3 regions of the Bradyrhizobium sp. CCGE-LA001 genome follow, and region 2 is predicted to be linked to each of the others. Evidence: predicted binding sites of a transcription regulator. Region 2 holds the regulator's gene; each other region holds the start of a gene.

Region 1 (9,702 bases), 3.9 Mb from region 2:
CATCATCACCGGCTTTGCGCTCGGCGTGATCGAGGGCCTGACCAAATATTTCTATCCCGAGGCCTCCAACACCGTCGTGTTCGTGCTGATGGTGCTGGTGCTCTTGGTGAAGCCAACGGGATTGACGGGAAGGGCAGCCTGATATGACGACCCTGACGGACGACACGCTGCCGGTAAGTCCTCGCGCCATGCGCGACGAGATGATCGTTTTCGTGGTGATGGCGCTGCTGCTGGCGGCGGTGCCGTTCACGGGAGTCTACCCGTTCTTCGTGATGCAGGCGCTGTGCTTCGCGCTGCTCGCCTGTGCCTTCAACCTACTGGTCGGCTATGGCGGCCTGCTGTCGTTCGGCCACGCGATGTTCCTGGGAACGGCGGGCTATTGCAGCGCGCATGCGCTGAAAGTGTGGGCGCTGCCACCCGAGCTCGGCATCCTCGTTGGCGTCGTCGCGGCGTTCGCGCTGTCGATCATCACTGGCTACATCTCGATCCGCCGCCAGGGCATCTATTTCTCGATGATCACGCTGGCGCTGTCGCAGCTCCTGTACTTCATCTATCTCCAGGCTCCGTTCACCCATGGTGAGGACGGCATCCAGGGCATTCCGCAGGGGCGCATGTTCGGCGTGCTCGACCTCTCCAAGCCGACGGTGCTCTATTACGTGGTGCTGGTCAGTTTCCTCGCCGGCTTCCTCCTGATCTTCCGCATCATCAACTCCCCGTTCGGCGAGGTGCTGAAGTCGATCCGCGAGAACGAGCAGCGCGCGATCTCGCTGGGCTATCGCACCGATCAGTACAAGTTCCTGGCCTTCGTCCTGTCGGGCACGCTGGCCGGCTTTGCCGGTGCGCTGAAGGTGTTCGTGGCACAGAACGCCTCACTCACCGACGTGCACTGGTCGATGTCGGGCGAGGTCGTGCTGATGACGCTGGTTGGCGGTCTCGGCACCATCTTTGGTCCCGTGGTCGGCGCCTTCGTGATCATCGCCATGCAGCAATATCTGGCGGGGTTTGGCCAATGGGTGACAGTGATCCAGGGCGCGATCTTCGTGGTCTGCGTGCTCACCTTCCGCCGCGGTGTCATCGGCGAAATTGCGCATTACTTCCGACGATCGCTCTAAGTAATTGATCTACCGTCGATTTACTCGCCGCTGGAAAGCGGTGGATGATCCGGCTCCGCGCGCGAGATGACACGCGCGCGGATCGAAAATGGTCTATGACAGTTTCATGACAGCCCGTTCGGGCCTGACCATTTCCAGCCGGTAGCCTATCCCCATGATGCGATGGTTTCGTGCTTTCCTGCCCAAGGAAGAACGCTTCTTCGACCTGTTCGACCGTCATGCCCAGACCGTGATCCAGGGCGCGATCGCGCTCCAGGGCATGCTGAACGGAGGCGAGGAGACGCCGGTCTATTGCCAGAGGGTCAACCAGTTCGAGAACGATGCCGACAACATCACCCGTGAGGTGCTGACGGCGGTGCGCCGCACCTTCATCACCCCGTTCGACCGCGGCGACATCAAGAACCTGATCACGTCGCTGGACGATGCCATCGACCAGATGCAGCAGACCGCCAAGGCGGTGATGCTGTTCGAAGTCCGCACCTTTGAGCCGCCGATGCGCGAGATCGGTGGGCTCCTGATCGAATGCGCCAATCTGGTCGGACGCGCGCTGCCTTTGATGCAGTCGATCGGCCCGAACGTCGCCATGCTGACCGCGATCACGGAAGAGCTGGGCAAGTTGGAGGGGCGCGTCGACGATCTCCACGACATCGGCCTGAAGGAGCTGTTCCTCAAGCATCGCGACGGCAATGCGATGGATTTCATCGTCGGGGTCGAGATCTATGACCATCTCGAAAAGGTGGCCGACCGCTTCGACGACGTGGCCAATGAGATCAACAGCATCGTCATCGAGCAAGTGTAGGGCGGGCCGCCGTGGATGCTGCGTTGGGTCTCCCCATCCTGGTCGGCTTGATCGCCGTCGCGTTGCTGTTCGACTTCCTGAACGGCCTGCATGACGCCGCCAATTCGATCGCGACCATCGTCTCGACCCGTGTGCTGCGGCCGCAATTCGCGGTGTTCTGGGCTGCGTTCTTCAATTTCATCGCCTTCCTGGTGTTCGGGCTGCACGTCGCCCAGACCATCGGCACCGGCATCATCGATCCCGCTGTGGTCGATGCCCAGGTGATCTTTGCAGCACTCGTCGGCGCCATCGTCTGGAACCTCGTGACCTGGGCACTGGGCATCCCGTCCTCGTCGTCGCATGCGCTGATCGGCGGGCTCGTCGGCGGCGGTCTCGCCAAGGCGGGCATTTCGGCGGCGGTGTGGAGCGGATTGTCCAAGACGGTGCTGGCCATCGTGCTGTCGCCCCTCGTGGGCTTCCTGCTCGCGATGCTGCTGGTGGCGATCGTATCCTGGGCCTCGGTGCGCTCGACGCCGTTCGCGGTGGATCGCGCCTTCCGCATCCTGCAATTCGCCTCCGCCTCGCTCTATTCGCTCGGCCATGGCGGCAACGACGCGCAGAAGACCATGGGCATCATCGCCGTGCTGCTCTACTCGCAGGGCCATCTCGGCAGCGAATTTTCAGTGCCGTTCTGGGTGGTGCTGTCCTGCCAGGCCGCGATGGCGCTGGGCACGCTGATGGGCGGCTGGCGCATCGTGCGCACCATGGGCCTGCGCATCACCAAGCTGACGCCGATGCAGGGGTTCTGCGCCGAAACCGGCGGCGCCGTGACCCTGTTCATGGCGACGTTCCTCGGCGTTCCCGTCTCGACCACCCACACCATCACCGGTGCCATCGTCGGCGTCGGCGCCGCCCGCCGCGTCTCGGCGGTGCGCTGGAACGTCGCCAGTTCCATCGTCTATGCCTGGGTGATCACGATCCCGGCCTCGGCAATCGTCGCCGCGCTGACCTGGTGGGTGGTCCAGCTCGTCAAGTGACGAGCTTCAGCCCGATGATGCCGGCAACGATCAGCCCGATGCTGGCAAGCCGGAGGGCGGTCGCCGGCTCGCCGAACAGAAAAATCCCGAGCGTCGCGGTGCCGACCGCGCCGATCCCGGTCCAGACCGCGTAGGCGGTTCCCACGGGCAGTGATTTGAGCGCGAGCCCGAGCAGGATGACGCTGCCGGCCATGGCCGCGAGCGTGACGACGGACGGAACAAGCCGGCTAAAGCCCTCAGTGTATTTCAACCCGATCGCCCAGGTGATTTCGAGAAGACCGGCGACGAACAGGATGCTCCAGGCCATGACGACCCTCCATTCAAGGCAGGGTCGTCCCCGCTGAGGTGCTGAGAAACGGGAAGGTCGTCCCTCCCGAGGGCCGATATGGGGCTGGCCGGAGGCCCCCGCAATCACCAAATGAGGCTTGATCAGGCCCATTTTCCCTGCCAAACGCTCCCGCCATGTCCGACATCGCCACCACCGCAGCCGAATCGCCGGCCCGTTCCCCGCTTGCTGCTGAAGTGGCGCGGCGGCGGACCTTTGCGATCATCTCCCATCCCGACGCCGGCAAAACCACGCTGACCGAGAAGCTGCTGCTGTTCGGCGGCGCCATCAACCTCGCCGGCCAGGTCAAGGCCAAGGGCGAGCGGCGCAACACGCGCTCGGACTGGATGAAGATCGAGCGCGAGCGCGGCATCTCGGTCGTGACCTCGGTGATGACCTTCGAGTTCGAAGGTCTCGTCTTCAACCTCCTGGACACGCCGGGCCATGAGGACTTTTCGGAAGACACCTATCGCACGCTCACCGCGGTCGATTCCGCGGTCATGGTCATCGACGCCGCCAAGGGCATCGAGGCGCGGACCCGGAAGCTGTTCGAGGTGTGCCGCCTGCGCGACATCCCGATCATCACCTTCATCAACAAGATGGACCGCGAGAGCCGCGACGTCTTCGAGCTGCTCGACGAGATCGAGAAGACTCTGGCGCTCGACACCACGCCGATGACCTGGCCGGTCGGCCGCGGCCGCGACTTCCTCGGTACCTATGACGTCGTCAACGGCGGCGTGCGCCTGCTCGAAGGCGGCGGCGCCAAGACCGGCGCGGCGCAGCAGATCGAGATCGAAGAGCTCGCAAAGCTCAACGCCAATCTCGACGTCTCCGCGGTGAAGGACGAGCTCGAGCTCGTCACGGAGGCGTCGAAGCCGTTCGAGCTCGAAGCGTTCCGCGAAGGCCATCTGACGCCGGTCTATTTCGGCAGCGCGCTGCGCAATTTCGGCGTCGGCGACCTCCTGGAGGGCCTTGGCAGGTTCGCGCCCGAGCCGCGCGCGCAGGACAGCGACCAGCGCAAGGTCGAGGCCACCGATCCCCGCATGAGCGCCTTCGTGTTCAAGATCCAGGCCAACATGGATCCGAACCACCGCGACCGCATCGCGTTTGCGCGGCTCTGCTCGGGCAAGCTCAGCCGCGGCATGAAGGCGAAACTCGTGCGCACCGGCAAGAGCATGCCGCTGTCGAGCCCGCAATTCTTCTTCGCGCAGGATCGCTCGGTCGCGGACGAGGCCTTCGCCGGCGATGTCGTCGGCATTCCCAATCACGGCACCTTGCGCATCGGCGACACGCTGACCGAGGGCGAGGATTTCAACTTCGTCGGCGTGCCGAGCTTCGCGCCGGAAATCGTCCGCCGCGTCCGTCTCACCGACGCGATGAAGGCGAAGAAGCTGAAGGAAGCGCTGCAGCAGATGTCGGAAGAGGGCGTGGTGCAGGTGTTCCGGCCGCGCGACGGTGCGCCGGCGCTGGTCGGCGTCGTCGGCGCGCTGCAGCTCGACGTGCTCAAGGCGCGGCTGGAAGCGGAATATTCGCTGCCGGTCGAGTTCGAGGTCAGCGAGTTTCAGCTGGCGCGCTGGGTCTCTTCGGAGGACCGCAAGAAGCTCGACACCTTCATCGCCGCTAATACGTCGAGCATCGCCGACGACGTCGACGGCGATCCCGTCTATCTGGCCCGGAACGAGTTCTATCTCGGCTACACAAGGGAACGGGCCGAGGGCATCGAGTTCACCAACGTCAAGGACGTCAAGAAAAAGGGGTAGCGTTTCCCGGACGTTCTCCGTGATGCAGGACGGCAACGCATAGCGAGGTCGACGGTCATGAGGCGGCGCGAATTCATCATGCTCGCTGCGGGCGCGGCGGCGTACCCGTTTGGCGCATCCGCGCAAGGCAATGTGCGGCGAATCGGTGCGCTGGCGGGAGGCAAGGCCAGCGATCCCGAGAGCCAAGCCAGCTACCAGAAACTGCGACAGCGTCTAGGTGAGCTCGGTTGGGAGCAGGGACGCAACATCCATATCGACTATCGCTGGTGGGCCGGCGATCCGAACCTGGCGGATGCTCAGGCGGCTGAGCTGGTGGAGATGCGGCCGGACGTGCTTCTGGCAATCAGCACGCCGTCCGTGGAAGCCTTGAGGCGACGCGCGCCGGCGTTGCCGATCGTCTTCACGGTCGTTGCCGATCCAGTGGGTGCCGGTTTCGTTCAAAGTCTGGGCAAGCCCGGTGGAAATATTACGGGCTTCACGACTTTCGAGCCTGAAATGGCCGGCAAGTGGCTGCAACTGCTCAAGCAGGCCGCACCCGAAATGCGAAGGGTCGCCGCGGTCTTCAATCCGCGAACGGCTCCCATGATCTTGATGCCGTCCGTGGAGGCGGTCATTCCGGCAGTCCAGCTCCAGCTTGTTCCGGCGCCCGCCCACAACGCCGCCGAGCTCGAACAGGCGATCTCCCGCTTTGCAGAGCAGCCGCACGGCGGGCTGCTGATCTTTCCCGACGCGTTCCCAATCGTTCACCGGCGATTGATTCTCGACTTGGCGGCCACCCACCGTCTGCCGGGGATGTATCCGTTCCCATTTTTCGTCACGGAGGGCGGGCTGATGTCGTACGGTGTTTCGATTCCTCATCTCGTCGGTCGCTCGGCGGACTATGTCGACCGCGTCTTGAGAGGGGTGCGTCCTGCGGATTTGCCGGTCCAGCAGCCGAATGAATTCCAGTTCCTGCTCAATCTCGAGACAGCCAATGCGTTCGGGCTGAGTTTGCCGCCCACGCTGGTGGCCCAAGCGGATCGGATTATCGAGTGAATCTGCCGACTGGCCTACTTCTGCTTGGAGCGGCTGCTTGCACGGGATTGTTTTCGAAATTCTGACAGCAAGGCCATCGTCGTATCGCGGCCAGCCTTGAACCGTTCACAACCGTCGCCACCTCTTGCACATGCCATTGCGGTCTCGGCACATGTGGCGTTGCATTCTTGTTCTTCTGCTGCTGCCACCAATTTCGGCCGCGGCCGACGCGCGGCCGCGGCAGATCAATCCGATTCCGTTCGCGCACGAGCCGTGCAGCGTGCTCGACGGCCGGCCCTGCACACCGTCTTATTGCAGTCCGCTCGAGCCCGGCCCCTGCATTCCCGAGATCGACTACCCCTATGGCCAGAACCTCCAGCTCACGATCCAGAGCGTGCCGTCCGAGGCCGACCGCGCCAAATACCAAAGGCCCGATCACGATCTCGACACCATCGGCGACCTCTTCGCCGAGCTGCGCAGCTGCTGGTCGCCGCCATCGGACAATGCGCGTGCAGGCATGCAGATGTCGGTGCGCTTCAGCTTCAACAAGGCAGGCGGCCTGATCGGCCCGCCGCGTCTCACATACGCGACCGCGGGCGTGCCCGCCGAGATCAGAACCACCTATCTCAGCGCTATCAATTCATCCCTGAAGGCCTGCCTGCCGTTGAAGTTCACCAGCGGACTCGGCGGCGCGCTCGCGGGACGGCCGATCGCTATCCGCTATGTCGACAATCGCGAGCTCGGCAAATAGCTCTATCCCCTCATCCTAAGGAGCGCGCTCGCGCGCGTCTCGAAGGATGAAAGGCCGAGCTGCAAGACCCGGGCCTGCATGGTTCGAGACGTCGCTTTCGCACCTCCTCACCAGGAGGGACACGAGTTGCGACCCGCGGGCAATCGATGATACCTCAGAGGCGGGGGCGCTTGCTGAAGGGGAGGATGTCGTGGGTCTGCTGGTGATGGTCCTGGGGCTGGTGTTGTTTTTCGCAGCCCATGTCTTCACGACGAAACGCAAGGCGCGCGCGCAGGCGATCGCGAAATTGGGCGAGGGGACCTACAAGATCCTCTATTCGCTGGTTTCGCTGGCGGGGCTCGCGCTGATCATCTGGGGTTATGCCCATTACCGCAGCACCGGCTGGATCGAGGTCTGGTATCCGCCGAAAGCGATGAAGCACATCACGCTCGCACTTATGCTGCCCGCCGTCATCCTGGTGGTGGCCTCTTACTTGCGCGGCCGCATCTATGCGACGCTGAAGCATCCGATGCTGGCTGGTATCAAGTTGTGGGCCGCCGCGCATCTGCTCGCCAATGGCGATCTCGGCTCGATCATCCTGTTCGGCTCGTTCCTCGGCTGGGCGGTGTATGATCGCATCACGCTGAAGCGTCGCACCGACGGCGGCGCACCGCCGATCCCGGTCGGCGGCGTCAGCAACGATCTGATCGCGGTCGCGGTCGGCGTCGTCGCTTACCTGGCGCTGGCCTTCGCGTTCCATCCGGTCGTGATCGGCGTCCCCGTGATCGGGGTCTAGCCGGTCAGCACAAGACCCGGACGTTCATGCGCGGAAGCTGACAAGAGCAACAAGCCGAGGTTCTTCGATGGATTGGTCGCATTCTCAGATTCAGCCGATGCGGCTCGAGGCGCGCTTCGGCGATCGGGTGGTGCCGGCATTTGCGGATCGGCCCGCGAGTCTTTGGGCGATGATCGCCGACGCCCGCGACCGCAATGCCGATGGCGAAGCGCTGATCTGCGGCAATGTCCGCCTGAGCTGGCGGCAGGCGGTGGAGCAGGCCGCGCGGATCGCGGCTGGCTTTCGCAAGCTCGGCCTGCAGCGCGGCGACCGCGTCGCTATTTTGCTCGGCAACCGCATCGAATTTCCGCTGCTGCTGTTCGCCGCCGCCCATGAGGGGCTGGTCACCGTGCTGCTCAGCACGCGCCAGCAAAAGCCGGAGATCGCCTATGTGCTCGCCGATTGCGGCGCCAGGATCCTGATCCACGAGGCCTCGCACGCCGAGCGGTTGCCCGATGCGCAGGATACGCCCGATCTGATCCATCGCATCGCCATCGACGACGATCCGGCCCGGTCCCGCTTCGCCTCGCTTTCTGACAACGCGCCGGCGCCTGCGCCGGTCGAGGTGAGCGAAGAGGACACCGCGATGATCCTCTACACCTCGGGCACGACCGGAAAGCCGAAGGGCGCGATGCTGGCCCATTGCAACATCGTCCACTCCTCCATGGTGTTCGTGTCCTGCCTGCAATTGACCGCAGCGGATCGCTCGATCGCCGCGGTGCCGCTCGGCCATGTCACCGGCGTCGTCGCCAACATCACGACCATGATCCGCTGCGGTGGCGCGCTGATCATCATGCCGGAGTTCAAGGCGGCCGATTACCTCAAGCTCGCCGCGCGCGAGCGCGTCACCTACACCGTGATGGTGCCGGCGATGTACAATCTCTGCCTGCTCCAGCCCGATTTCCACGGCTATGACCTGTCGAGCTGGCGCATCGGCGGCTTCGGCGGCGCGCCGATGCCGGTTGCGACCATCGAGAAGCTCAAGGCGAAGATTCCCGGCCTGAAGCTGATGAACTGCTACGGCGCGACCGAGACGACGTCGCCCTCGACGATCATGCCGGGCGAGCTGACCGAGAGCCATATCGACAGCGTCGGCCTGCCGTGCCCCGGCGCGCGCATCGTCGCGATGGGGGCGGACGGGCGCGAGCTGCCCCCTGGCGAGATCGGCGAGCTCTGGATCCAGAGCGCCTCCGTCATCAAGGGCTATTGGAACAACCCGAAGGCCACTGCTGAAAGCTTCACCAGCGGATTCTGGCACTCCGGCGATCTCGGCTCGGTCGACGCCGATGGCTTCGTCCGCGTGTTCGACCGGCAGAAGGACATGATCAACCGCGGCGGCCTGAAGATCTATTCGGCCGAGGTCGAATCCGTGCTGGCCGGCCACCCCGCCGTGGTCGAGAGCGCGATCATCGCCAAGGCCTGCCCGGTGCTGGGCGAGCGCGTCCACGCCGTCGTGGTGACCCGCAGCCCGGTCGCCGACACCGATCTGCGGGCCTGGTGCGCGGAGCGGCTGTCCGACTACAAGGTCCCCGAAACCATGGTAATCACGACCGAGGCGCTGCCGCGCAATGCCAATGGTAAGGTGCTGAAGCGGCAGCTGCGGGAGCTGCTCGGAAGCTGAGCCGGGCAGGCGGTTCTCCGGGCCTTTCCGGGGTGGTTAACGCCTTGATCGGGCTCGCTTTGCCTTGCCACCGCCATATCGTTAGGGTACCTCGCCGCCACGTGGGGAACGGGATTCCTGACGCGAACGCTTTGGCGCGCGCACCCGAATGGGCATGGGATTGGCATAAGTGTCTGATTTATTTGGCGAAGTCGACGAGGAAATGCGTCGCGAACAGCTCAAGAAGCTGTGGGACAAGTATTCGATCTACTTCATCGTCCTGATGGTGCTGATCGTCGCCGGCGTCGCCGGCTGGCGCGGCTATCAGTATCTGGAGTCCAAGAAAGCCGCCGAGGCCGGCGCGGCCTTCGAGAAGGCCGTCGAGCTGTCCGAGCAGGACAAGCACGCGGACGCGGAGAAGGCCTTCACCGAGCTCGCCGCCAAAGCCCCGTCGGGCTATCGCACCCTGGCGCGGCTCCGCGCTGCGGGCGAGGCCGCCAGCCGCGATCCC
Region 2 (9,702 bases):
CATCATGCACAACCAGGCCACCCGCATGGCTCGCCTGATCGACGACCTGCTCTCGCTGTCGCGTGTCGAGCTCTCGGCCCATGTCCGTCCCGACACCCTGGTCGACCTGCTGCCGATCATCCGCCAGGTCGCCGACGGGCTCGAGCCGCTGGCGCGGGAACGCCAGGTCGAGGTCGAAACCCATCTGCCGGACGCCCCGGTGATGATCGCAGGCGACCGTGAGGAATTGCTCCGCCTGTTCGAGAACCTGATCGAGAACGCGCTCAAATACGGCGCCTCGGGCGGACGCGTCATCGTGTCGCTGACCTCGACATCGGCCACTGATGGAACTCAGGAAATCCGGGTCATGGTCCGCGATTTCGGCCCCGGCATCGCGCCCGAGCATCTGCCGCGGCTGACCGAGCGCTTCTATCGGGTCGATGTCGGCGACAGCCGCTCGCAAGGTGGAACCGGCCTCGGATTATCGCTGGTGAAACATATTCTTAACCGTCATCGCGGCCGCCTCCTGATCGAAAGCGTGCCCCGCCAGGGTGCCACTTTCACCGCCTGTTTTCCCCAGGCCAAGTCGCAGGCCGTGACCTGAAAATCAAGCGATTCCAGTTGCTTGAGGGTGTCATCCAGCTGTCACGAAACCTTCGTAAAAGCACAGCCGACCGCTCCTAAAGGGGCGGGCGTGGGGAGCGCGATCGGGCGCGGATGGCGCTTCGCTCCCCTGTATGGAGACCAGCATGAATTTCCTCAAAACTATCGTCGCTGCTGGCTTGGTCGCCGCATCGGCGACGGCAGCCTTTGCTGCCGACATCACCGGTGCCGGCGCGACGTTCCCGTTCCCGATCTATTCGAAGTGGGCTGACGCCTACAAGAAAGAGACCGGCAATGGTCTGAACTACCAGTCCATCGGCTCGGGTGGCGGCATCAAGCAGATCCAGGCCAAGACCGTGACCTTCGGCGCCAGCGACGCGCCGCTCAAGGCCGAGCAGCTCGAGAAGGACGGTCTCGTGCAGTGGCCGATGGTAATGGGCGCCATCGTTCCCGTCGTCAATCTCGAGGGCGTGAAGCCGGGCGAGCTGGTGTTCGACGGCGAGACGCTGGCCAGCATCTATCTCGGCAAGATCACCAAGTGGGACGACGCCGCCATCAAGAAGCTCAATCCGAACGTGAAGCTGCCGTCGGACGCCATCACCGTGGTTCGCCGCTCGGACGGTTCGGGCACCACCTTCAACTTCACCAACTACCTGTCCAAGGCCAGCGCGGACTGGAAGAGCAAGGTCGGCGAGGGCACAGCTGTCGAGTGGCCGGTCGGCGTCGGCGCCAAGGGCAACGAAGGCGTGTCGGGTAACATCAGCCAGACCAAGAACTCGATCGGCTATGTCGAGTACGCCTATGCCAAGCAGAACAAGCTGACCTACGCCGGTCTCGTCAACAAGGCCGGCAAGCCGGTGCAGCCGACCGTCGAAGCCTTCCAGGCGGCCGCCTCCAACGCCGACTGGTCCAAGGCCCCCGGCTACTACGTCATCCTGACCGACCAGCCCGGCGACAAGTCCTGGCCGATCACGGCGGCGACCTTCATCCTCATGCACAAGTCCGCCACCGACAAGGCTGCCTCGCAGGAGGCCATCAAGTTCTTCCGCTGGGCCTTCAAGAACGGCGGCAAGATGGCCGAGGACCTCGACTACATCCCGATGCCGGACAGCGTCGTCCAGCAGGTCGAGAAGACCTGGGCTGCCGAAATCAAGAGCTGAGGCTCTCCTCTCGCGTCCCGGAGGCGGCGGAGCCTGAAGTGCTGGGCCGCTGATCCGCAAGAACCAAGCCCCGGATGGGCTAGCGCCGCATCCGGGGCCCCGCACCAAAAACAAGCGTATACATAAACGGGTACAGGGGATCGGCGTGGCAGAGATGGCCGTTCAGAGCGATGTAATCGACGACGCCGGACCGTATGATCGCGCCAAGGCTTTGAGCGCGTTCAAGCTCGGCGACGTCACCTTCTACTGGATCACGCGGCTTTCCGCAATCTCGGTGCTGCTTATCCTCGGCGGCATCATCATGTCCTTAATTGTCGGAGCCTTCCCCGCGATCAAGGAATACGGCCTGCCGTTCCTGTGGACGCAGCGCTGGGCGCCGTCGGCCGATCCGCCCGTGCTCGGCGCGCTCGGGCCGATCTACGGCACGCTCGTCACCTCCTTCATCGCGATGCTGATCGCCATTCCGGTCGGTCTCGGCATTGCGATCTTCCTCACCGAGCTCTGCCCGCAATGGCTGCGCCGCCCGATCGGCATGGCGGTCGAGCTGCTCGCCGGCATTCCCTCGATCATCTACGGCATGTGGGGCTTCTTCGTGCTCGGCCCGTTCCTGGCCAACACGTTCCAGCCCTTCATGATCAGGGTCTTCGACGGCGTCCCCGTGCTGGGCGCTATCTTCGCAGGGCCTCCGTCCTACCTCAGCCTGTTCAACGCGGCGCTGATTCTCGCCATCATGGTGCTGCCCTTCATCACGTCGATCTCGGTCGACGTGTTCAAGACGGTGCCGCCGGTGCTCAAGGAAGCCGCCTACGGCGTCGGCTGCACCACTTGGGAAGTCGTCCGCAGCGTGGTGATCCCCTACACCCGCGTCGGCATCATCGGCGGCGTCATGCTGGCGCTCGGCCGCGCGCTGGGCGAGACCATGGCGGTGACCTTCATCATCGGCAATTCGTTCCGCATCTCCTCCTCGATCTTCGCGCCGGGCACCACGATCTCGGCGGCGATTGCTTCCGAGTTCGCCGAAAGCGACGGCCTGCACCAGTCCGGCCTGATCCTGCTCGGCCTCTTGCTGTTCGTGCTGACGTTCTTCGTGCTCGCGGCCGCCCGGTTGATGCTGCTGCGCCTGGAAACCAAGGCGGGGAAGTGAAGCCATGAACCCGATCTATTTACGCCGCCGCCGCTGGGACATCGTCATTCGCGGCCTCTGCATCGCAGCCGCAGCGTTCGGCGTCACCTGGCTCGCGCTGATCTTGGCAACACTGCTTTACAACGGCCTTGCCGGGCTCAACCTCCAGGTCTTCACCGAGAACACGCCGCCGCCCGGATCGAACGAGGGCGGTCTGCTCAACGCCATCGTCGGCTCGCTCATCATGACCGTGATCGGCGTCGGCATCGGCGCGCCGCTCGGCCTGTTCGCCGGCACCTATCTCGCCGAGTACGGCCGCAACGACAAGCTGACCTCGGTGATCCGCTTCATCAACGACATTCTCCTGTCGGCGCCCTCGATCATCATCGGCCTGTTCATCTACGGCGCGGTGGTGGTGCCGATGCGGGGCTTCTCGGCCATCGCCGGCGCGCTGGCGCTCGCCGTCATCGTGATCCCGGTCGTGGTGCGCACCACCGAAGACATGCTGCTGCTGGTGCCGAACCCGCTGCGCGAGGCGGCCTCCGCGCTCGGTCTGCCGCGGTCGCTGGTGATCAAGCGCATCGCCTATCGGGCCGCGCGCTCCGGCCTCATCACCGGCGTGCTGCTGGCGACTGCCCGCGTCGCGGGCGAGACCGCGCCGCTGCTGTTCACGGCGCTGTCGAACCAGTTCTTCAGCCTCGGCCTGAACAAGACGATGGCCAACCTGCCGGTGACCATCAACAACTTCGTGCAGAGCCCCTACGAATATTGGAAGCAACTCGCCTGGAGCGGCGCGCTGCTCATCACTCTGACTGTGCTTGCCCTGAACATTGGCGCGCGCATCCTTGGCGCCGAGAGGACTGCAAAATGAGCGAAATGTCTGTTTCCGTCAGTGCGCCGACCGTTCACCCCGGCTCGCAGCCGTTGCCCGAGGCGCCCGCCAAGGTCACCGCGCGCAACCTGAACTTCTATTACGGTGAGCACCACGCGCTGAAGAACATCAATCTGGCGCTCGGCACCAACCGCGTCACGGCGTTCATCGGCCCGTCGGGCTGCGGCAAGTCGACCCTGCTGCGCATCTTCAACCGGATGTACGATCTCTATCCGGGCCAGCGTGCCACCGGCCAGCTGTTGCTGGATCAGACCAACATCCTCGATCCTAAGCTCGACCTCAACCTGCTGCGCGCCCGCGTCGGCATGGTGTTCCAGAAGCCGACGCCGTTCCCGATGACGATCTACGAGAACATCGCCTTCGGCATCCGCCTCTACGAGAAGATCTCGAAATCCGAGATGGATGATCGGGTCGAGAAGGCGCTGCGCGGCGGCGCGTTGTGGAACGAGGTCAAGGACAAGCTCAACGCCTCCGGCCTGTCGCTCTCCGGCGGCCAGCAGCAGCGTCTCTGCATCGCGCGCACCGTCGCGGTGCGGCCCGAGGTGATCCTGTTCGACGAGCCCTGCTCGGCGCTCGATCCGATCTCGACCGCCAAGGTCGAGGAGCTGATCCAGGAACTGTCCGAAAATTACACGATCGCGATCGTCACCCATAACATGCAGCAGGCGGCCCGTGTCTCCGACAAGACCGCCTTCATGTATCTCGGCGAGCTGATCGAGTTCGACGACACCAGCAAGATCTTCACGTCGCCGAGCGACCGGCGCACGCAGGATTACATCACCGGCCGGTTCGGCTGAGGAGACGGGACATGGGTTCTGAACATACCGCAAAGGCCTTCGACACCGACCTCCAGGAGCTCACCCGCCTGGTCGCCGAGATGGGGGGCATCGCCGAGCGCATGATCGTCGACTCCGTCGACGCGCTGATCCGCCGCGACGTCGCACTCGGCCAGCGCGTCGTCACCATCGACGCCGAGCTCGACGCGCTGCAGAAGCGCATCGAGGAGCGCGCCGTGCTCACCATCGCCCGCCGCCAGCCGATGGCGGTCGACCTGCGCGAGATCGTCGGCGCCATGCGCGTCGCGACCGATCTGGAGCGCATCGGCGACCTCGCCAAGAACATGGGCAAACGCGTCGCCGCGCTGGATGCGGACTTCCATCCGCTGAAGCTGTTTCGCGGCCTCGAGCACATGACCGACCTCGTGCAGCAGCAGGTCAAGTCGGTGCTGGACGCCTATGCCGCGCATGACCTGCCGGCGGCGATGGCGGTGTGGAAGGGCGACGAGGAGGTCGACGCCATCTGCACCTCGCTGTTCCGCGAGCTCCTCACCTACATGATGGAGGATCCGCGCAACATCTCGTTCTGCATCCACCTGATGTTCTGCGCCAAGAACATCGAGCGGATCGGCGACCACGCCACCAACATCGCCGAGACCGTGTTCTACATGATCGAGGGTCAGGCGATGACCGACAAGCGGCCGAAGGGCGACATGACGACCTTCGCCACGACGGTCCCGAATACCTGACGACTTAAGGAGCGACGACCACATGGGCGCACGCATTATGGTGGTTGAAGACGAAGAAGCTCTCACCGAGCTTCTGCGCTACAACCTCGAAGGCGACGGCTATGACGTGGAGACGGTGATGCGCGGCGACGACGCCGACACTCGCCTCAAGGAACACATCCCCGATCTGATCGTGCTCGACTGGATGCTGCCGGGGCTGTCAGGCATCGAGCTGTGCCGGCGTCTGCGCACCCGTCCCGAGACCAAGCAGCTGCCGATCATCATGCTCACCGCGCGCGGCGAGGAGAGCGAGCGGGTGCGGGGTCTTGCGACCGGCGCCGACGATTACATCGTCAAGCCGTTCTCGGTGCCGGAGCTGCTGGCGCGGGTGAAGGGCCTTCTGCGGCGGGCAAGCCCGGAGCGGCTCGCCACTGTGCTGGCCTATGGCGACATCGAGCTCGACCGCGACAAGCGCCGCGTCGCGCGCTCGGGCCGGCCGATCGATCTCGGCCCGACCGAGTATCGCCTTCTGGAGTTCTTCCTGGAGCATCCGGGCCGCGTGTTCTCGCGCGAGCAACTGCTCGACAGCGTCTGGGGCCGCGACATCTACATCGACGAACGCACCGTCGACGTCCATATCGGCCGCCTGCGCAAGCTGCTCAATCTCGGCCGCGAGCAGGACCCGATCCGCACGGTCCGCGGTGCCGGCTATGCGCTCGACGATCGGTTTGCGAAGGCGGAGCAGACGTAAGGTTTTTGAGTTTGTTCGCTGGCAGCTGTGGCTACAATCTCAACTGTCGTCCCGGGGCGCGCGCAGCGCGAACCCGGGACCCATAAACACAAGACGTGGTTGGGCGACGACTCGGTGTGACCATCTCGCGCAACACTTGCGCCCTGAGGTTATGGATCCCCGCGTTCGCGGGGGTGACACCGAGCAATTGGAGCCGTCATCGCGCGACGGCTGCTGTCCTTGCAGTCAGTTAAACCCCGCTCACCGCGTGCTCGGCTTGGCCGGCGCGCGCCGACGATCCGCTGCGGGCTGATAGGCGACGCGCGAGTGCTGGGCGCAGTAGGGCAGGCCGGAGAGCGCCTTGCCGCCGCAGAAGAAGAAATCCGGGCTCGAGGGATCGCCGACCGGCCAGTGGCAGGTCGCCTCGTTCAATTCCAGCAGCGACAGCCGCTGGCTCATCGGCACCACGTTGTCGTAGGTGACGGGCTCTGCCTCGACCTCGACCTCGAAGGCCTGCGCCAGCGCGGTGTTGCCGCGTGAGATCGGACGGGTCACCCGCATCATGTGCTGCGCCGGACGCGCCTTGCGCGGCCGGGGCGCGGCCGAAGACGGACTCTTGGCGCGGCCGGACAGGCCGAGCCTGTGCACTTTGCCGATCACGGCATTGCGGGTCACATTGCCGAGCTCAGCCGCGATCTGGCTGGCCGAAAGTCCGGCCTCCCAGAGCTTTTTCAGCTGCTCGACGCGATCATCGGACCAGGTCAAAACCGTCATTGCACCCTTTCCCTCGCTGCGCGCCGCCATCCTGGGGCCTCGCAGCGAATGCCTAAGCCTTGAAAAAACCCGTGCCGCCAGAATCCCTTAAGGCTCGCCGGGCGCGCAACGAGCGCCCGAACGTTTACGCCGGTACATGAGGACTCTTGGGATCAGAACCGCTGCACGAGATGTCGTATCTGACAGTCCAAACGCTACAATATGGCGTGACTCCCGCGCAAGAGTCCGCCGACTCGCTTCCACATGTTCCGTGGTGAAAACCCCGCAAAATCGGCACCGCAAGACTACGGAATCAGCGTTTCGCGAGGCTTTCCGGGCGGCATTGACACCCGTCTTGCCAGGCATAAGATAGTGCCGCGTGCCGCCCTTAAAAGGCGGCACGTTTCGTTTTCCGGACCGGTCAATGGTGCGCTGCGCAAGGCATACCAGGCAGGTCTCAACATTCAAATGCAACATCCAAGTGATGGTCATGACCAACAGCGCCGCGCCGCATCTGCTTCCCGTTTTCGCCAGGGCCGACCTTGGTTTCGAGCGCGGCGAAGGCTGCTGGCTGATCGCGACCAATGGCGATCGCTATCTCGATTTCACCTCGGGTGTTGCGGTGAACGCGCTCGGCCATTGCCATCCGGCGCTGGTCAAGGCCTTGCAGGAGCAGTCGACGAAGCTCTGGCACATGTCGAACCTGTTCCAGAGCCCGGATGGCGAGAAGCTCGCCGTGCGCCTGTGCAACGAGAGCTTTGCGGACTTCGTGTTCTTCTGCAATTCCGGCGCCGAAGCGCTGGAGGGTGTGATCAAGCTGGTCCGCCACCATCACTTCTCCAAGGGCCATCCGGAACGCTATCGCATCATCACCTTCGAAGGCGCCTTCCACGGCCGCACGCTGGCGACGCTGGCCGCGACCGGATCTGCAAAATATCTCGAAGGTTTCGGCCCGCCGATGGACGGTTTCGACCAGGTCCCGCATGGTGACATCGACGCCGTGAAGAAGGCGATCGGTCCGCAGACCGCCGGCATCCTGATCGAGCCGATCCAGGGCGAGGGCGGCGTGCGTTCGTCGACGCCCGCCTTCCTCAAGGCGCTGCGCCAGCTCTGCGACGAGAAGGGTCTGCTGCTCGCTTTCGACGAAGTGCAGACCGGCATGGGGCGTACCGGCGATCTCTTCGCGCACCGGCGCACCGGCGTCACGCCTGACGTGATGTCGCTGGCCAAGGCGCTCGGCGGCGGCTTCCCGATCGGTGCGGTGCTGGCCACTGCGGAGGCGGCCGCCGGCATGGGGCCCGGCTCACACGGCTCGACTTTCGGCGGCAATCCGCTCGCGATCTCCGCTGCGAATGCCGTGCTCGACGTCATGCTCAAGCCCGGCTTCTTCGATCACGTGCAGAAGATGTCGCTGCTGCTCAAGCAGAAGCTCGCCTCTGTGATCGACCGCCACCCCGATATCGTCAGCGAAGTCCGTGGCGAAGGTCTGCTGATCGGCATCAAGGCGGTGGTGCCTTCGGCTGATCTCGTTGCCGCCTTGCGCAACGAAAAGCTGCTCACGGTCGGTGCCGGCGACAATGTCGTGCGCTTCCTGCCGCCTCTGATCGTCACCGAAGCCGAGATCGAGGACAGCGTCGGGCGGCTCGAGCGTGCTTGCGCTGCGATCTCGTCCAGTCAGACCAAGCGGGCGGCAAGCTGATGAGCAAGTCGCCGAGACACTTCCTCGACATCAACGAGCTCCCGTTGTCGGAGCTCAAGCGCATGCTCGCCGCATCCTCCGCCATGAAGGCGAAGCAGAAGGCGCATCAGCCGGTCAGGCCGCTCCAAGGCAAGACGCTGGCGATGATCTTCGAGCGTCCTTCGACGCGGACGCGGGTGTCGTTCGACGTGGCCATGCGCCAGCTCGGCGGTGAGCCCATCATGCTCACCGGCGCCGAGATGCAGCTCGGCCGCGGCGAGACCATCGCCGACACCGCGCGCGTGCTGTCGCGCTATGTCGACGCCATCATGATCCGCATCCTCAATCACGAGGCGCTGCTGGAGCTTGCCGCCTATGCGACCGTGCCCGTCATCAACGGCCTGACGCGCCGTTCGCATCCCTGCCAGGTGATGGCCGACCTCATGACCTACGAGGAGCATCGCGGCCCGATCGAGGGCAAGACGGTGGCCTGGACCGGCGACGACAACAACGTGCTGGCGTCCTGGGCGCACGCCGCCGAGCGCTTCAAATTCCAGCTCAATGTTGCGACGCCTCCGGAGCTCGCACCCAAGAAGGTGATGCGCGACTGGATCAAGGCGACCAACGCGCCCATCGTGCTCGGCACCGATCCGGAAGCCGCGGTGAAGGGCGCCGACTGCGTCGTCACCGACACCTGGGTGTCGATGGGCGACAAGGAGGGCGAGCATCGTCACAACGTGCTCAAGCCGTACCAGGTCAACGGCAAGCTGATGTCGCTGGCCAAGCCCGACGCGCTGTTCATGCACTGCCTGCCGGCCCATCGCGGCGAGGAGGTCACGGACGAAGTGATCGACGGCCCGCAATCGGTCGTGTTCGACGAGGCCGAAAACCGTCTGCATGCGCAGAAGGGCATTCTGGCCTGGTGCTTCGACGCGGTGAAGTAGCGCCGGTGGAAGCCCGGCGACCGCCTTGCACACACTGTCGTCCCGGACAAGCGCCGCACAGCGGCGCGCCGATCCGGGATCCATAGCCACAGGAAGTTGTTTGGCGAGGACTCGGGGTTGTCATCTCGCGTTGTGATGTAATCATGTGGCTATGGGTCCCGGGCTCGCGCTTTGCGAGTCCCGGGACGACACTGATCTTGTCGTGCTTTCGTGTGATCCATTCTGCATCCGGATCGCACCCCCTTCCAATCCCCATCTCAGACCCCAGATAGAGCGCCATGGTTTCCCAATCTCCTGACATGAAAGCCGGGCCCGAAGGCCCGGTTCGCGCACCAT
Region 3 (9,702 bases), 390 kb from region 2:
GCGCTTCTGTTCCGGGAATGCGGACGATGATTTCGCCGGGCGGCAGCTCGCCCGGGGTAGCGGCGACGCGCTGGTCTTCCTCGGCGCGCGCGCCGTAGATGAAGGTTTCCGCGCCCACGCGCTCGATCGCCTCCACGGTCAGCGGCAAGGCGACGCCGCCGGCCGGGGTCTGGTCGGTGATGACGAAGTCTTCCGGGCGGATGCCGAGGATGCCGGCGTCAGCGGCGTTGCTGCCGGCGAGCTGCGATCTGATCTCCTCGGGACGTGTCGACATCAGATTCATCGGCGGCGCGCCGATAAAGGAGGCGACGAAGGTCGTCGCCGGCTTCTCGTAGATCGCCAGGGGATTGCCGACCTGCTCGACCTCGCCGCCATTCATCACCACCAGAATGTCGGCGAGCGTCATCGCCTCGAGCTGATCGTGCGTAACGTAGATCGACGTCGTGTTGAGGCGACGCTGCAACTTGCGGATCTCGACGCGCATCGCGATGCGCAGCTTTGCGTCGAGATTGGAGAGCGGCTCGTCGAACAGAAACACCTTCGGTTGGCGCACGATGGCGCGGCCCATGGCAACGCGCTGGCGCTGGCCGCCGGAGAGCTGGCGCGGCTTGCGCTCCAGCATGGCGGACAGTTCGAGCACGCGCGCGGCTTCCTCGACGCGGGTCTTGATCTCGGCCTCCGCCATGCCGCGGTTGCGCAGGCCATAGGCCATGTTGTTGTAGACGCTCATATGCGGATAGAGCGCGTAGTTCTGGAACACCATCGCGATGTCGCGATCGGCCGGCTCGATTCCGTTGACCACGCGCCCGCCGATGTCGATCTCGCCGCCGGTGACGGTCTCCAGCCCCGCCACCATGCGCAGCAGTGTGGACTTGCCGCAGCCGGAAGGGCCGACCAGCACGCAGAACTGTCCGTCGCCGACATCGACGTCGACGCCCTTGATGGCCTCGAAGCCGCCGGGATAGGTCTTTCGGACGTTGCGCAGGGTGACGTTAGCCATGGGTTGCACCGGCGAATAGCGAGCAGGGAATAGCGAATGGGGAAGGGGTAGTACGCCAGGCGGACGCAGCGACCCCATTCGCTACTCGCCATTCACCATTCGCCATCTTCACTTTTCCGTCTCGACCAGCCCGCGCACGAACAGCTTCTGCATGACGACGACGACGAAGACGGGCGGCAGCATGGCCAGTACGGCGGTTGCCATCACGATCGGCCATTCGGTCAGCGCATCGGTGGTGGTGATCATTTTGCGGATGCCGATCTGGATGGTCTGCATGTCGTCGCGCGTGGTGATCAGCAGCGGCCAGAGATATTGATTCCAGCCGAGGATGAACAGGATCACGAACAGCGCGGCCATGTTGGTGCGCGACAGCGGCAGCAGCGTATCCCAGAAGAAGCGGAAGGGACCGGCACCGTCGATGCGCGAAGCTTCCAGCAGCTCGTCCGGTACGGTCATGAAGAACTGGCGGAACAGCAGCGTTGCGGTCGCGGATGCGATCAGCGGCAGCGACAGGCCGGCATAGCTGTCGAGCATGTGGAGATCGGCGACGATCTTGTAGGTCGGATAGATGCGCACCTCGACCGGCAGCATCAGGGTGATGAAGATGATCCAGAAGATCGCCATCCGGAACGGAAAGCGGAAATAGACGATCGCATAGGCCGAGATGATCGAGACCGCGATTTTGCCCACGGCGATCAAGAGCGCCATCACCAGCGAGTTCAGCATCATGTTGCCGACCGGCTCGCGGGTGGAGCCGCTCGTGCCGACGAAGATCGTCTGATAGTAGGTTTCGAGGAAATGGCCGCCCGGCAGCAGCGACATCTGGCCGTTGGCGATCACCGCGTTGTCCTGCGTGGAGGCGACGAAGGCGAGATAGACCGGGAAGGCGACGATCGCGATCCCGATCCAGAGGATGATGTGGGCGATGTAGCGCCGAAAGCCCTCTTCCTCCACCATCAGTAGGTCACCTTGCGTTCGACGAAGCGGAACTGGATTCCGGTCAGGACGATGACCATGATCATCAGGATCACCGATTGCGCTGCCGAGCTGCCGAGATTTCCGCCGAGCAGGCCGTCGGTATAGACCTTGTAGACCAGCGTCTCCGTCGACTTGCCAGGCCCGCCGCGGGTCATGGTGTCGATGATGCCGAATGTGTCGAAGAAGGCGTAGACGATGTTGACGACCAGCAGGAAGAAGATGGTCGGCGACAGCAGCGGAAAGGTCACGGTCCAGAACCTGCGCATCGGACGCGCGCCGTCGATTGCGGCGGCCTCGAGCACGCTGCGCGGGATGCTCTGGAGGCCGGCCAGGAAGAACAGGAAGTTGTAGGAGATCTGTTTCCAGGCGGCGGCGAGGATGATCAGCGCGGCGGCTTGGTCACCGTCGAGCAGCGGATTCCAGTCGATGCCCAGATTGCGCAAGTACCGCGAGAGCACGCCGAGCGAGGGATGCAGCATGAAGATCCAGAGCACGCCGACGACCGGCGGCGCCACCGCATAGGGCCAGATCAGCAGCGTGCGGTACAGCGTTCCGCCGCGCAGCGGCTTGTCCGCCATCACGGCGAGCAGCAGTGCGAACGACAGCGACGACACCGCAATGGCGAACGAGAAGAAGAAGGTCCGGACGATCGCCTCGAAATAGGCGCGGTCCTTGAACAGGTCGAGATAATTCTCGAACCAGACGAAGCTGGTCGACAGGCCGAAGGCGTCCTGGAGCAGGAAGGACTGGATTACGGCCTGCAGGGCCGGCCAGTAGAAAAAGATCAGCACGATCGCGAGCTGCGGCGCAACCAGCGCATAGGGCAACAGCTTTGATTGGAAGATGGCTTGCTTTTGCATGGTGCCCCGAAGCGGCAGGCCGCCTTAACGGCCTGCCGCTTATAATCTCACTTTACGGCGGTCTTTTCGAACTGGCGCAGCATCGTGTTGCCGCGTTCGACGGCGGCATCGAGCGCCTGCTTGGCGGTCTTCTTGCCGGCGAGCGCCTGCTCGATCTCTTCCGCCCAGACGTCGCGCAGCTGCACCATGTTGCCGAGGCGCAGGCCGCGCGAATTGTCGGTCGGCTCCTTGTTGGTCAGCTCGAGCAGCGGCGTCTCGAGATAGGGCTGGTCCTTGTAGAAGCCGTCGGCCTTGGCCTTGTCATAGGCGGCCTTGGTGATCGGCAAATAGCCCGAGGACTTGTGGATGAAGACCTGGCGATCGGTGTCCGAGAGGAAGGTCAGGAATTTCGCCACGCCCTTGTATTCGTCGGCCGACTTGCCGCCCATCACCCAGAGCGAGGCGCCGCCGATGATCGAGTTCTGCGGTGCGCCCTTAGCGTCGGGATAATAAGGCATCGGCACCGCGCTGAAGGCGAACTTGGCTTGCGCCTTGACGTTGCCGAAGAAGGCCGACGAGGTCAGGTAGAGCGGGCATTCGCCCGACGTGAAGCGGCCTTCGCCGGTGTTGGTGCGGCCGGCATAATCGTAGGTCTTGTCCTTCTGGAGCTCGACCAGGTTCTCGAGGTGCTTGACCTGGAGCGGTCCATTGAACGAGAGCACGGTGTCGAAGCCATCGAGGCCGTTGGCCTTGCTGGCGAGCGGCACGTTGTGCCAGGCGGAGAGCTGCTCGAGATTGACCCAGGTGACCCAGGAGTTGGAGAACCCGCAGGTGGCGTGGCCGGCCGCCTTCAGCTTCTTCGCCGCGTCGAACACCTCAGGCCAGGTCTTGGGAATCTCGACATTGGCCTTCTTCAGCGCGTCGAGATTGACCCACATCACGGTCGACGACGAGTTGAAGGGGAAGGACAGCATCTCGCCCTTCGAGGTCGAGTAGTAGCCGGTGATCGCAGGCAGATAGGCCTTGGGATCGAACTTCTCGCCGGCGTCCTGCATCAGCTTGTAGACCGGTTTGACCGCCCCGGTCGCGGCCATCATGGTCGCGGTGCCGACCTCGAACACCTGCATGATGTGCGGCGCGTTGCCGGCACGGAACGCGGCGATGCCGGCGTTCATCGTGTCGGCGTAGTTGCCCTTGTAGGTCGGAATCACCTTGTAGTCGCTCTGCGCGCCGTTGAAGTCGTTGGCGAGCTTGACGATGACGTCGTTGTTCGCGCCCGTCATCGCGTGCCACCACTGGATCTCGGTCACGGCCAGCGCCGGCGAAGCCGACAAGCCGACCGTGATTGCGAGTGCGGCAGCCGCACCAAAATGTCGAAGAGCCATCAAGAAAACCTCCCTTGCCCGTCACTAAAGAAGCGCTTGCGCTAGCAGCGCCATATGACGTTCACATGACTGTGTAAGCGGGAGAAACGAAAGCGGCAAGCGCAGGAAATGGGAAGCCGGAAAATAGGCGAATGCCGAGGGCAGCCGCTTTCGTTCGCGCTGCACCTGCGTGCCCGCGCCGCAATGCGGCATGGATATCGGATGTCGAAGGCCGGCGACCTAGCGCTTGCGCTCGGGGCCGCAGACCGTGCCCTTCTCCAGCATCGAGTCGATCTCGGCCTTGGAGTAGCCGAACTCGCCGAGCACCTCCGCCGCGTGCTGGCTGAATTTCGGCGGGACGCGGCGCAGGCTCGGCTTGCTGCGGTCGAGCCGGATCGGCGAGGCCACGCCCTTGTACCAGTCCTTCTCGATGATATCGCCGCGCGCGACCGTGTGCGGGTTGGTCAGCGCCTGGTCGATCTTCTGCACGGGACCTGCGGGCAGGCCCGCCGCGAGCAGACGGTTGCACAGCGGCTCGGCCTCGTGCTGGCTGAACACCGCGGCAAGCTCGGCGCGTAGCGCCTCGCGGTTGGCGATGCGGTCCTTGTTGCGGGCGAAACGCGGGTCGGTGCCGAGCTCGGGCTTGCCGATCTCCTTGACGAGCTTGCGGAACGTGCCGTCGTTGCCGACGCCGATGAAGATGTTGTCGGTCTTGGTCGGGAAGATCGCGTAGGGCACGAGGTTCGGGTGCTCGTTGCCGGTCAGCGAGGGTGGCTTGCCATGCATGAAATAATTCGCGGTGTGCGGATGCATGATGGCAAGGCCGGTCTCGTACAGCGTCGTCTCCAGGAACTGGCCCTTGCCCGAACGCTGCCGCTCGGACAGAGCCATCAGGATACCGATCGCCGCATAGAGACCGGTGGTAATGTCGACCAGCGGCACGCCGATCCGCATCGGTCCGCTCTCGGGCGAGCCGGTCGCGGCGATCATGCCGGTCATCGCCTGGATGATGGCGTCATAGCCGGGATTGCCGCCGCGCGGGCCGTCGGCGCCGAAGCCGCAGATCCGGCAATGCACGAGGCGCGGAAATCTTTTGCTGAGGACATCGTTGCCGATGCCCCATTTCTCCAGCGTGCCCGGCTTGAAATTCTCGATCAGGACGTCGGCGGTCTCCAGCATCTTGAGCAGCACGGCACGGCCGCCCTCGGAGGCGAGGTCGAGGCCGATCGAGCGCTTGTTGCGGTTGATACCGATGAAATAGGCCGCGTCCTCCTCGTGGAACGGAGGGCCCCATTCGCGCACCTCGTCGCCCGCAGGCGGCTCGACCTTGATCACGTCGGCGCCATGGTCGGCGAGGATCTGGGTGCAGTAGGGGCCGCCGAGCACGCGCGTGAGATCGATGACGCGCAATCCGCTCATGGCGCCCAGAACGGCTTCAGAACCCGCGGCTTTAGAACTCATGCCTTCGCTTCCCTGTGTCGACAATTGATCACAGGCCTAGCGAGGTTCGTGCACGCCAGCAATGGCCCCGCGGGCAGGGGCGTATGCGCCGCCTTGGCGCAATCCCGCGGAATGGCAAATCGGCGAAAGCGGCTGGCCCGAGGGGGATCCCGGGCCAGCCAATTCGCATGTCGGTCAGACGACTGTCAGGCGAACGTCGACATTGCCGCGCGTGGCATTGGAGTACGGGCACACCTGGTGCGCCTTCTCGACCAGCGCCTCAGCTTCAGTGCGGGCAAGGCCCGGCAGCGAGACGGCCAGATCGATGTCGAGACCGAAGCCGCCCTCCGAGCGCGGGCCGATGCCGACGGTCGAGGTCACGGAGGCGTCGGCGGGAACCTTGGGGCCGCCCTGCGAGGACACGAACTTCATCGCGCCGATGAAGCAGGCGGCATAGCCGGCCGCGAACAGCTGCTCGGGATTGTTGCCGGCACCGCCGCCGCCGCCGAGCTCCTTCGGCGTGGTCAGCTTGACGTCGAGCGCGCCGTCGAGGGTTGCCGCATGGCCGTCGCGGCCGCCGGTCGCCTTGGCGCTGGTCTTGTAGAGGACGTTCACGGACATTTTCATCTCCCTGGGGGTTCGGGTGGACGCGGTCTATATCGCAGACAATTAGATTGTGCGCAATCTAAATCGTAAAGTCTCACATTTAATTGTTCGCAATTGAATATGCGGCCGCGCACCCCCACAATGCGGCAAATCCCCGTGAGATTCTCCATGGCCCGAAAACCATCGGCGGCGGACGCGCCGCTGCGGCTCGACAACCAGATCTGCTTCGCGGTCTATTCGGCCGCGCACGCCTTCAACCGCGTTTACAAGCCGCTGCTCGACCGGCTTGGCCTCACCTATCCGCAATATCTGGTGATGCTGGTGCTGTGGGAGCGCGACGACGTGCCGGTGAAGGACATCGGCGAGAAGCTGTTCCTGGATTCCGGCACGCTGACGCCGCTACTCAAGCGGCTCGAGGCTGCTCATCTCGTCAAGCGCACGCGGTCGAAAGAGGACGAACGTCAGGTGCTGATCGCCCTGACGCCACAGGGCCACGCGCTGAAGGACAAGGCGCGCGCCGTGCCGCAATCGATCCTGGCGGCGTCGGATTGCTCGGTGTCGGAGCTGGTCGCGATGAAGGACGAGATCGTCGCGCTGAGGGATCGGCTGAATGCGGTGATCGGGGAGTAGGGGTTAGAGACGTTTCTTCGCAAAGGCACGGCCGGATGCTGACTTCAGGTACTTGTCAAACGCAACGGCTTGCTTTGCGTTACTGAACGCGACGTAAGTCTTGAGACGCCAAGGTCCGTATTTGGAAGTGTGGGGCACCTCGCCAGCGTTGTGCTTTGCCAGTCGGGCGCGCAAGTCGTCGGTGATGCCCACATAGAAGTGCAGGGTATCCAGGCTCTCGAGGATGTAGACGTACTTCACCGCACGCTCCCCAGGTGTCGAGGGAGGAGCTTACATCCCCGTTTTATCTGGTGAAGCCCGGCTTCGCCCTTCGGGCTACGCCGCGGCAGCCTTCGGTCACTTCGCTACGAGGGACTTCCCAAGCTTGCCGAGCCGAAGCTCGCGAAGCGAGCGAAGGCTGGTGGAGCCAGGCGGGATCGAACCGCCGACCTCTTGCATGCCATGCAAGCGCTCTCCCAGCTGAGCTATGGCCCCTTAACCTTCGACGGGTGAATCTGGTGGATCACCCCAACCGGCGAGCCCTAGGCGACTCGCGCGGTGCACCCTTTTTCACAGATCAGGACTGATCTCAAGTCTCTTCATCGCCTCCGACATCACCAATGATGTCGGTCACGTCCTCATCGCCCTCTTCCTCGTCGGCAATGAAGGTCGAATCATCGTCATCGTCGTCATCCAGGGTCTCGTCGACCTCGATGTCGTCCTCGGATTCGGGCACCACGGCCTTGACCTTGCCGGTGTTCTCCTCGGCGTCGGCCTCCTCGAGCGAGACCATCTCTTCGGCCTCCGCCGGCTCCGGCGCGGTGTCCTGGGCCACGTTGCGCTCGGCGCCGCGGGACGCGCGTGCGGGGGCAACGGGCGCGATAGGCACCACCTCGCCGGTATAGGGCGAGATCACCGGATTCTTGTTGAGGTCATAGAACTTCTTGCCCGTGGTCGGGCAAATACGTTTGGTTCCGAGTTCGGACTTGGCCACGGCAGGAATCCTGGGAATGTCTGAAAAGCGGTGTTTCACTTGGCTAGTTGGCGGCCCGCTGTCAATAGCGCATTACGGGAGAACGACATGCCCGTGACGGGGCGCGGACCATGTGATACCTGCGCGCCAGCCCATCGGGCCTATTCAAGGACACAATCTTGACTCATTCCGACCAACCGAGGCCGCTGCGGTCTCGCGCCAGCGGTCCCCTGACCGGGAAAGTACGGGTGCCCGGGGACAAGTCGATCTCTCACCGGGCCCTGATCCTGGGCGCGCTCGCGGTCGGCGAGACCAGGATTTCGGGCCTGCTGGAGGGCGAGGACGTCCTCAACACCGCCAAATCCATGCAGGCGCTGGGTGCCAGGGTCGAGCGGACCGGCGATTTCGCCTGGACGGTGAGCGGCGTTGGCGTCGGGGGCTTCGCGCAGCCCAAGGCGGCGCTGGATTTCGGCAATTCCGGCACCGGCTGCCGGCTGGTCATGGGTGCCGTCGCGGGCTGCCCGATCTCGGCAGTTTTCGACGGTGACGCCTCGCTGCGCAGCCGCCCGATGCGGAGAATCCTTGATCCGCTCGAAAAGATGGGTGCCAAGGTCGTCTCGGGCAGCGAGGGTGGGCGTCTGCCGCTGACCCTCCAGGGCGCGCGAGATCCCCTGCCGATCACCTACAAGACCCCGGTCGCCTCGGCCCAGATCAAGTCGGCCGTGCTGCTGGCGGGCCTGGCCGCGCCGGGCACCACCACGGTGATCGAGACCGAGGCCAGCCGCGACCACACCGAGCTGATGCTGAAGCATTTTGGTGCCGACGTCAGTTCGACGAGCGAAGGCCGGCACGGCCGCCGTATCACCCTGGCAGGTCAGGGCGAGCTTCATGGCGCCAACGTCATTGTGCCCGCCGATCCCTCCTCGGCAGCTTTCCCGGTCGTCGCAGCGCTGATCGCCGAGGGATCCGACGTCGTTCTGTCGGACGTGATGACCAATCCGCTGCGCACCGGCCTGTTCACCACGCTGCGCGAGATGGGCGGCTCGATCGAGGAGAGCGAGGTGCGCGGCGATGCCGGCGAGCCGATGGCGCGCCTGCGCGTGCGCGCATCGAAACTGCGCGGCGTCGAAGTGCCCCCGGAGCGCGCGCCCTCGATGATCGACGAATATCTGGTGCTGGCGGTGGCGGCGTCCTTCGCCGAAGGCACGACGATCATGCGCGGCCTGCAGGAGCTGCGCGTCAAGGAATCCGACCGCCTGGAGGCCACCGCCGCCATGCTGCGCGTCAACGGCGTCAAGGTTGAGATTTCGGGCGACGATTTGATCGTCGAGGGTCGCGGCCACGTTCCCGGCGGCGGCGTTGTCGCCACCCACATGGACCATCGCATCGCGATGTCCGCGCTGGTGATGGGCTGCGCCTCCGATCAGCCGGTGGGCGTCGACGACACCGCCTTCATCGCCACCAGTTTCCCGGACTTCATTCCGATGATGCGTTCCCTGGGGGCCGAGTTTTCATGATCATTGCCATCGACGGGCCCGCGGCCTCGGGCAAGGGGACGCTCGGCAAGCGTCTTGCCCACCATTACGGTTATCGCCACCTCGATACCGGCGTGATCTATCGCGCCGTCGCCTATGCCCTGATGCAGTCCGGTCACGATCTCAACGACGAGGCGGCCGCCGTGCAGGCCGCTTTGGAGCTCGATCCCGAAAAATTCGGCAATCCAGCCCTGAAGACCCAATTGGCGGGCGAGGGCGCCTCGATCGTGTCGGCGATCCCAAGGGTTCGGGAAGTCCTGCTCAATTTCCAGCGGCAATTCGCGGCGGATCCGCCCGGCGCGGTGCTTGACGGTCGCGACATTGGAACCGTGATCTGTCCGCATGCCGACGTGAAGAT

The links. The regulator PhoB, encoded in region 2, activates phosphate uptake and scavenging genes when phosphate is short. The targets are predictions, from matches to a motif close to TGTCATNNANCTGTCAT.
Region 1: a site for PhoB is predicted at 1,208-1,224, ahead of BCCGELA001_RS16780 (DUF47 domain-containing protein). Genes of this name have one in related genera too.
Region 3: a site for PhoB is predicted at 4,257-4,273, ahead of ugpB (sn-glycerol-3-phosphate ABC transporter substrate-binding protein UgpB). Genes of this name have one in related genera too.

What each region holds. Positions count from the first base shown of each region.
Region 1 is NZ_CP013949.1:3,658,452-3,668,153, forward strand. It holds gene BCCGELA001_RS16770 (branched-chain amino acid ABC transporter permease) at 1-142, shown strand, start outside; gene BCCGELA001_RS16775 (branched-chain amino acid ABC transporter permease) at 144-1,112, shown strand; gene BCCGELA001_RS16780 (DUF47 domain-containing protein) at 1,267-1,911, shown strand; gene BCCGELA001_RS16785 (inorganic phosphate transporter) at 1,923-2,927, shown strand; gene sugE (quaternary ammonium compound efflux SMR transporter SugE) at 2,920-3,234, opposite strand; gene BCCGELA001_RS16795 (peptide chain release factor 3) at 3,390-5,012, shown strand; gene BCCGELA001_RS16800 (ABC transporter substrate-binding protein) at 5,070-6,047, shown strand; gene BCCGELA001_RS16805 (hypothetical protein) at 6,199-6,777, shown strand; gene BCCGELA001_RS16810 (NnrU family protein) at 6,968-7,552, shown strand; gene BCCGELA001_RS16815 (class I adenylate-forming enzyme family protein) at 7,620-9,212, shown strand; gene BCCGELA001_RS16820 (tetratricopeptide repeat protein) at 9,382-9,702, shown strand, end outside.
Region 2 is NZ_CP013949.1:7,548,473-7,558,174, reverse strand. It holds gene BCCGELA001_RS34360 (ATP-binding protein) at 1-583, shown strand, start outside; gene pstS (phosphate ABC transporter substrate-binding protein PstS) at 729-1,742, shown strand; gene pstC (phosphate ABC transporter permease subunit PstC) at 1,897-2,886, shown strand; gene pstA (phosphate ABC transporter permease PstA) at 2,891-3,736, shown strand; gene pstB (phosphate ABC transporter ATP-binding protein PstB) at 3,733-4,554, shown strand; gene phoU (phosphate signaling complex protein PhoU) at 4,566-5,282, shown strand; gene phoB (phosphate regulon transcriptional regulator PhoB) at 5,305-6,012, shown strand; gene BCCGELA001_RS34325 (GcrA family cell cycle regulator) at 6,253-6,765, opposite strand; gene BCCGELA001_RS34320 (aspartate aminotransferase family protein) at 7,235-8,443, shown strand; gene argF (ornithine carbamoyltransferase) at 8,443-9,366, shown strand; gene BCCGELA001_RS34310 (Hsp33 family molecular chaperone) at 9,645-9,702, shown strand, end outside.
Region 3 is NZ_CP013949.1:104,996-114,697, reverse strand. It holds gene BCCGELA001_RS00500 (sn-glycerol-3-phosphate import ATP-binding protein UgpC) at 1-1,000, opposite strand, end outside; gene ugpE (sn-glycerol-3-phosphate ABC transporter permease UgpE) at 1,109-1,957, opposite strand; gene ugpA (sn-glycerol-3-phosphate ABC transporter permease UgpA) at 1,957-2,838, opposite strand; gene ugpB (sn-glycerol-3-phosphate ABC transporter substrate-binding protein UgpB) at 2,886-4,202, opposite strand; gene BCCGELA001_RS00480 (CaiB/BaiF CoA transferase family protein) at 4,422-5,642, opposite strand; gene BCCGELA001_RS00475 (organic hydroperoxide resistance protein) at 5,817-6,242, opposite strand; gene BCCGELA001_RS00470 (MarR family winged helix-turn-helix transcriptional regulator) at 6,396-6,857, shown strand; gene BCCGELA001_RS00465 (GIY-YIG nuclease family protein) at 6,861-7,097, opposite strand; tRNA gene BCCGELA001_RS00460 (tRNA-Ala) at 7,256-7,331, opposite strand; gene BCCGELA001_RS00455 (TIGR02300 family protein) at 7,426-7,830, opposite strand; gene aroA (3-phosphoshikimate 1-carboxyvinyltransferase) at 7,989-9,326, shown strand; gene cmk ((d)CMP kinase) at 9,323-9,702, shown strand, end outside.